3 regions of the Bacillus sp. T-10(2022) genome follow, and region 3 is predicted to be linked to each of the others. Evidence: predicted binding sites of a transcription regulator. Region 3 holds the regulator's gene; each other region holds the start of a gene.
The links. Region 3 encodes CtsR, which represses protease genes until heat stress. Its sites were predicted from a motif close to ATGGTCAATAAAGGTCAAACA; they were not measured.

Region 1: the regulator CtsR is predicted to act here: its motif matches at 1,097-1,117, upstream of clpB (ATP-dependent chaperone ClpB).
Region 2: the regulator CtsR is predicted to act here: its motif matches at 1,071-1,091, upstream of clpP (ATP-dependent Clp endopeptidase proteolytic subunit ClpP).

Annotation. Positions count from the first base shown of each region.
Region 1 covers NZ_CP113518.1:1,449,864-1,452,136, forward strand. The annotation lists gene OSJ91_RS07110 (FAD-dependent monooxygenase) at 1-814, shown strand, start outside; gene clpB (ATP-dependent chaperone ClpB) at 1,162-2,273, shown strand, end outside.
Region 2 covers NZ_CP113518.1:5,270,504-5,272,776, forward strand. The annotation lists gene rpoN (RNA polymerase factor sigma-54) at 1-475, opposite strand, end outside; tRNA gene OSJ91_RS26130 (tRNA-Arg) at 793-864, opposite strand; gene clpP (ATP-dependent Clp endopeptidase proteolytic subunit ClpP) at 1,154-1,762, shown strand; gene OSJ91_RS26140 (HPr family phosphocarrier protein) at 1,859-2,116, opposite strand; gene whiA (DNA-binding protein WhiA) at 2,137-2,273, opposite strand, start outside.
Region 3 covers NZ_CP113518.1:101,014-103,286, forward strand. The annotation lists rRNA gene OSJ91_RS00535 (23S ribosomal RNA) at 1-644, shown strand, start outside; rRNA gene rrf (5S ribosomal RNA) at 709-824, shown strand; gene OSJ91_RS00545 (CtsR family transcriptional regulator) at 1,171-1,632, shown strand; gene mcsA (protein-arginine kinase activator protein McsA) at 1,654-2,205, shown strand; gene mcsB (protein-arginine kinase McsB) at 2,202-2,273, shown strand, end outside.

The DNA of each region.
Region 1 (2,273 bases), 1.3 Mb from region 3:
TACGAATCAAACCATTATTGAGACAGTAGAAAATGAAGGTGAAGTGACGGTTACTTCTGCCAACGGGTCCCAACATTCAGGAACTGCTGTCATTGGAGCCGATGGATTATGGTCCAAGGCACGGAAACTTTTTGTGGAAGATCAGCCGGTCTGCTCTCAATATGTTGCATACAGGGGAGCGATCCCGATGGAAGAGGTTACGAGCCATGGAGATTTAGATGATGTTTATATGTGGATTGGGCCAGACCTTCATCTTGTTCAATATCCGGTTAGAAGGGGAGAACTATACAACCAAGTAGTTGTCTTCAAAAGTTCTCAATATACGGAAGAAAACGAAAAAACAGATCAATGGGGAACCCCGGAAGAAATGGACCGTGTGTTTGCCGGAACTTGTGAGCTTGTTCAGAATGCGATTTCATTCATCCAAAGGCAACGCCGCTGGCCAATGTATGACCGACTACCAATCGATAATTGGACAAAAGGAAGAATTACGCTTATGGGAGATGCGGCACATCCGATGCTTCAATACTTGGCACAAGGAGCTTGCCAGGCTTTAGAAGATGCAACTTATTTGTCGGATATGCTTCATAAGCATGGGAATGACATTGAACAGGCATTTTTGGAATATCAAGAGGAACGCATACCGCGCACGGCTAATGTTCAATCGAGCGCAAGAATGTGGGGGGAAATCATCCACAATACGACCGATGCAGGCATTCTGCTACGAGATACGATCCTTGCAGGTCGGACGGATAAGGATTTTCAATTCGTCGATGAATTTCATGGTTATAATAAAACGGCCGTGAAAGCATAATTCGTTTTGTTTCATCTATGCATCTAAAAGTTAAAACAAAGTTGATTGGAGCGGGTGTACGAGACTCCTGCTTAGAAAAGCGAGACCCCGCAGGCGTAAAGACGCCGAGGGCGGACCTCCCGCGGAAAGCGAGTGCCTGGAGAGGAAATCAACCAAATTGTACAAACGGCAAAAGCCTTTCTTCTATATGAAGAAAGGCTTTTGCCGTTTTTCGTCCATACTTCCTGCATTTTATATAACTTTCCTTTACATGGGGAAAATTAGAAGTATAATGAAAATATAAAGGTCAAATTTGGTCAAACCGAGTGGGGATTCGTTCATGATAGAGATGAATGGGAGGTTTTAAGATGGAAATTAATAAAATGACGGAGAGAACCCAACAGGCGTTCATCGGCGGCCAGGAACTAGCCAAAGATAGAGGGAATCCCGAGCTGACGGAGCTTCATTTATTAAAGGCCTTAATGGAACAGGATGAAAGTTTATTAATCAGGATTTTATCTGAATCTGGTAAACCGATGAATCTATTTGATATAGAGCTAAATAAGGAACTGGATCGATTACCGGAAGTGAGCGGGAGTGTTTCCCAGATTTACATGTCATCCTCCCTGCAGCAAATGTTGACGGCTGCCGAAAAGGAAATGCAGATGTGGGAGGATGAATACTTATCTGTCGAACATATACTGCTTGCGTCGCTGCAAGTCAATAAAACGAATGTGAACAGGCTTTTTTCATCATATGGAATTGATTATGATAAAGCAAAACAGGTTATAAACGATATAAGGGGGAATCAGCGAGTGACTAGTCAAAATCCTGAAAGCACTTATGAAGTACTGAAAAAATACGGCAGAGATCTTGTTGCTGACGTTAAATCGGGGAAGGTCGATCCCGTAATCGGCCGTGATACGGAAATCCGTAACGTAATACGGATCCTTTCACGTAAAACGAAAAATAATCCTGTATTGATAGGAGAACCCGGAGTAGGTAAAACAGCCATCGTCGAGGGGCTGGCACAAAGGATCGTCAGGAAGGATGTGCCTGAGGGATTAAAGGACAAGACCGTTTTTTCACTGGATATGAGTGCGCTTGTCGCTGGCGCCAAATTCCGCGGTGAATTTGAGGAACGCCTAAAAGCGGTCTTGAATGAGATCAAGAAGAGTGACGGTAAAATTCTATTATTCATTGATGAATTGCACACAATCGTCGGTGCAGGAAGAACGGATGGCGCACTTGATGCCGGAAATATGTTAAAGCCGATGCTTGCGCGCGGTGAGCTGCATTGTATCGGTGCAACGACCCTTGATGAATATCGGCAATATATTGAAAAGGATCCGGCTCTGGAACGCCGTTTCCAACAGGTTCTGGTTCCCGAACCGGATGTTGAAGATACTATTTCAATTTTGCGGGGATTAAAGGAAAGGTTTGAAATTCACCATGGCGTCAGGATACACGATCGGGCGAT
Region 2 (2,273 bases), 460 kb from region 3:
CATGCGGCTCGAGTTCCTGTAAAATTGAGAGGCTTTCTTCCAAAACGATCGGAGATATACCTGGGATACATATATCATCCAGCTCAGTCCTCAAGTAACCGTTTTCATCAAGGTTATGAATTAATAGCAGCAATGCCTTCTGCTGCTCACCGGTAAGCTGCTGGTGATTCACCTGGGACATGATATGCTGTTCAAGCGATATAGTATCTTCACTTATCTGTTCAATCCAATAGTTGGCATCATACGTATTCTTAAGAGTCCGTTTCCCCTTTTTCCGGTCAAAAGTTGGCTGAAATAAAGCCGATGTTGGCTGATCTATGGACAGTAATGGATTCTCCACCATTTTATTTTCTAAAAAAGCCGATAGCTCCTGCGAGGAGTATTGCAGCAATGTAATAGCTTGCATAAGCTCCTGGGTCATTGCCATCTTTAATGTTTGCTGCTGAAAAAGTCCCGCTTTCATATTCATACTCATCGATTCATCCCTCCCCCACTCCATTTTACATTATCAGGAGAAAATTCTACACAAAAACCCATGAAAACGCTTACGTTTTTTTCTGAATAGTTTATTTGTTTTTAAATACTATATGTTAGAAATGCAAATTTAACAACTACTTTTATTGAAAAATCACCATTTTTTAATAGTGTGGGCGAATATTTTCAAGACAGGACTGACATTCCAGAATTCGATGAAATATTACAGAAAACGAGTAAATTCACCAAAAATCTTAGGAACACTCTTAAAATTGACCAATAAAAAATCCCCCGCTTTATTAAGCAGAAGATTGGTAATGCCCTCGGCAGGAATCGAACCTGCATTTCAAGCTTCGGAGGCTTGCGTTCTATCCGTTGCACTACGAGGGCGTATTAGAAAATATTTTTTCAACAGACTTCATTATATGATAGAATCCCCTCCTTTGCAAGGGTTATCAGGTTTAAAACTTCTTCTTTTGGGTATTATGGGTAATGTGGAAATTCATCCCTGTGCGGCATAATATATAAAGTAATCTATCAGGAAGGAGCCATAGCCAGAAAATTGTCGAACAAATTATCCATTATAGGGTTTGTTTTGTTTGACCTAAATTGACCAAAAAGTGTATCATACATACATAAAGAATTTAAATGATTCTCTTAATCGAAGGAGGAAATGAACATGAATTTAATTCCTACAGTTATCGAACAAACAAGTCGTGGGGAGCGTGCCTACGATATTTATTCCCGTTTATTAAAAGACCGGATCATTATGCTAGGAAGTGCAATTGACGATAATGTTTCCAACTCCATTGTTGCTCAATTACTATTTTTAGAAGCGGAAAATCCTGAAAAAGATATCACTCTATACATCAACAGCCCTGGTGGAAGCATCACTTCCGGTATGGCCATTTACGATACTATGCAATATATCAAACCTAATGTATCCACAGTATGCATCGGTATGGCCGCTTCCATGGGTGCTTTCCTATTGGCCGCTGGCGAAAAAGGCAAACGTTATGCGTTGCCAAACAGTGAAGTCATGATTCACCAACCACTTGGAGGAGCTCAAGGTCAAGCTACAGAAATTGAAATTGCTGCCCGCCGTATCCTTCACTTGAAAGATAAACTGAACCAAATCTTGGCAGAACGTACTGGTCAACCTATTGAAGTCCTTCAAAGAGATACGGAACGTGATAACTTCATGACTTCCGAAAGAGCCCTTGAATATGGCTTGATCGACAAAGTCATCACGCGCAGCATCCTTGATGATAAAAAAGACTCTAAATAATCATGCAACAACCGGCTCCGGAGAACGCCTTTAGCGACTTCCGGAGCTTTTTTACATAATGAAAAAAAAGGATGCTCTTTTAAGCATCCTTTTCTTTTAACCCTCTTGCTGAACGAACTCTTCCAATGCCTCTAACGCTTCTTTTTCATCGCGTCCTTCGACGATTAACTTCACGGTCACGCCAGAACTGATGGCAAGGCTCATTAATCCCATTATACTTTTTGCGTTCACTTTCTTTCCTTCTTTTTCAAGAAAAACATCTGAATGAAAGCGGTTAGCTTCTTGTACAAAAAGAGCCGCCGGCCGCGCCTGCAAACCCGTTTTCAATTTTACCTCAACTTGCTTTTCCACCATCTTGATCTCCCCTGTTAGCTTTATTTTTTCGCAGCAATAGCCTCTCCCCCACGGAGCCTGTCAGCTATTTCATCAATCTTTCGCAATCGGTGATTAATCCCGGATTTACTGATGGTCCCCCCAGAAACCATTTCCCCTAGTTCCTTTAAGGTTATAT
Region 3 (2,273 bases):
GTCGCCTCCTAAAGAGTAACGGAGGCGCCCAAAGGTTCCCTCAGAATGGTTGGAAATCATTCGTAGAGTGTAAAGGCACAAGGGAGCTTGACTGCGAGACCTACAAGTCGAGCAGGGACGAAAGTCGGGCTTAGTGATCCGGTGGTTCCGCATGGAAGGGCCATCGCTCAACGGATAAAAGCTACCCCGGGGATAACAGGCTTATCTCCCCCAAGAGTCCACATCGACGGGGAGGTTTGGCACCTCGATGTCGGCTCATCGCATCCTGGGGCTGTAGTCGGTCCCAAGGGTTGGGCTGTTCGCCCATTAAAGCGGTACGCGAGCTGGGTTCAGAACGTCGTGAGACAGTTCGGTCCCTATCCGTCGCGGGCGCAGGAAATTTGAGAGGAGCTGTCCTTAGTACGAGAGGACCGGGATGGACGCACCGCTGGTGTACCAGTTGTCTTGCCAAAGGCATAGCTGGGTAGCTACGTGCGGACGGGATAAGTGCTGAAAGCATCTAAGCATGAAGCCCCCCTCAAGATGAGATTTCCCATGGCGCAAGCTAGTAAGATCCCTGAAAGATGATCAGGTTGATAGGTCAGAGGTGGAAGCATGGTGACATGTGGAGCTGACTGATACTAATAGATCGAGGACTTAACCAACGCTTTTTAAAAAATGAAATACCTTCTTATTATCTAGTTTTGAAGGAACAACGTTCCTTTTATGTTTGGTGGCGATAGCGAAGAGGTCACACCCGTTCCCATTCCGAACACGGCAGTTAAGCTCTTCAGCGCCGATGGTAGTTGGGGGTTTCCCCCTGTGAGAGTAGGACGCCGCCAAGCCATTTATTAAGATCAGCCATCCAGCTGGTCTTTTTTGATGTTCGTAATTAAAAAAGTTTTTTATTTCAGGGACAGCATGGGCTGGCCTTATTTTTGGTGAGCTGAGAATTGGGCAGAATTTAAGTTGTGAAACCTTAAGGAGAAGGAAAAAATAGCAGGTTTTGCATTTATCTTTTTAGGGTATTAATGTAAGATATTTCAACTTTAATGTTCAATGGGGTATGTAACTACATATAATTTGGAGAAAATGGATATTACAGAAAGAAAGTGCGTTTAAGTTGCAAAATGCATTTTTCCTTGTATAATAATAGTCAAATATAGTCAAAGTCAGAATGGAGGAGGCTGAGTGAGAAACATATCTGATGTTATCGAAACTTATTTGAAGCAAGTACTTGAAATAAGTCAAAAAGATATCTTGGAGATTAAAAGAAGTGAAATAGCAGATAAATTTCAGTGTGTTCCTTCTCAAATCAATTACGTAATCAATACCAGGTTTACCATCGAGAGAGGTTATGTTGTAGAGAGTAAGCGTGGGGGCGGCGGTTATATACGCATCATGAAGGTGGAATCACAGGATTCCGTGCAACTTATCAACCAATTATTATCGCTTATTGGTTCCAGGGTAACTCAATCGATGGCTGAAGGAGTAATTTCACGGCTGATGAATGAAGACGTCATTAATGAAAGAGAAGCAAAGATAATGATGAGCGTCATAGATAGATCGGTGATTTATATCGACCTACCTGACCGCGATGAACTTAGGGCTAGAATTTTAACTGCGATGCTTACGACTTTAAAATATAAATGAAACTGGCAGAGGTGATGAACGTTGATTTGCCAAGAATGTCATCAAAGGCCTGCTACCCTGCACTTCACCAAAATCATCAATGGAAAAAAGACTGAAGTCATGATTTGTGAGAAATGTGCTCAGGAAAAAGGCGAAATATTCATGGATGCAGGCGGACCTGGTTTTTCAATAAATAATTTATTAGCAGGATTGTTGAATATGGAGTCGAATATTCAACAGACGAAGGCAAATGCATTTCCTAAAACGGAAGAGAGGCGTTGTCCGCATTGTCATCGATCTTATAAAGAATTTGTCCATATTGGCAAGTTTGGCTGTGCCGAATGTTATAAAACGTTCAATGAACAGTTAAATCCCATTTTAAAGAGAGTTCATAGCGGAAATACAGCACATATAGGGAAAATTCCAAAAAGGATCGGTGGCACCATCTATCTTCGAAAGCAAATTTCAGATTTGAAAGAAGTTTTAAAGGCCCACATTGATCAAGAGGAATTCGAGAAAGCGGCAGAGGTAAGAGATAAGGTACGTTCCCTTGAAAAAAGGTATGAAGCCCAAGAGGGAGGCGAGGAATTATGAGCTTGGAAAAGTTTGTAGAAAACGCTTTGAGTTCCTGGATGAGTGCCGAAGGGCCGGAAATCGATATT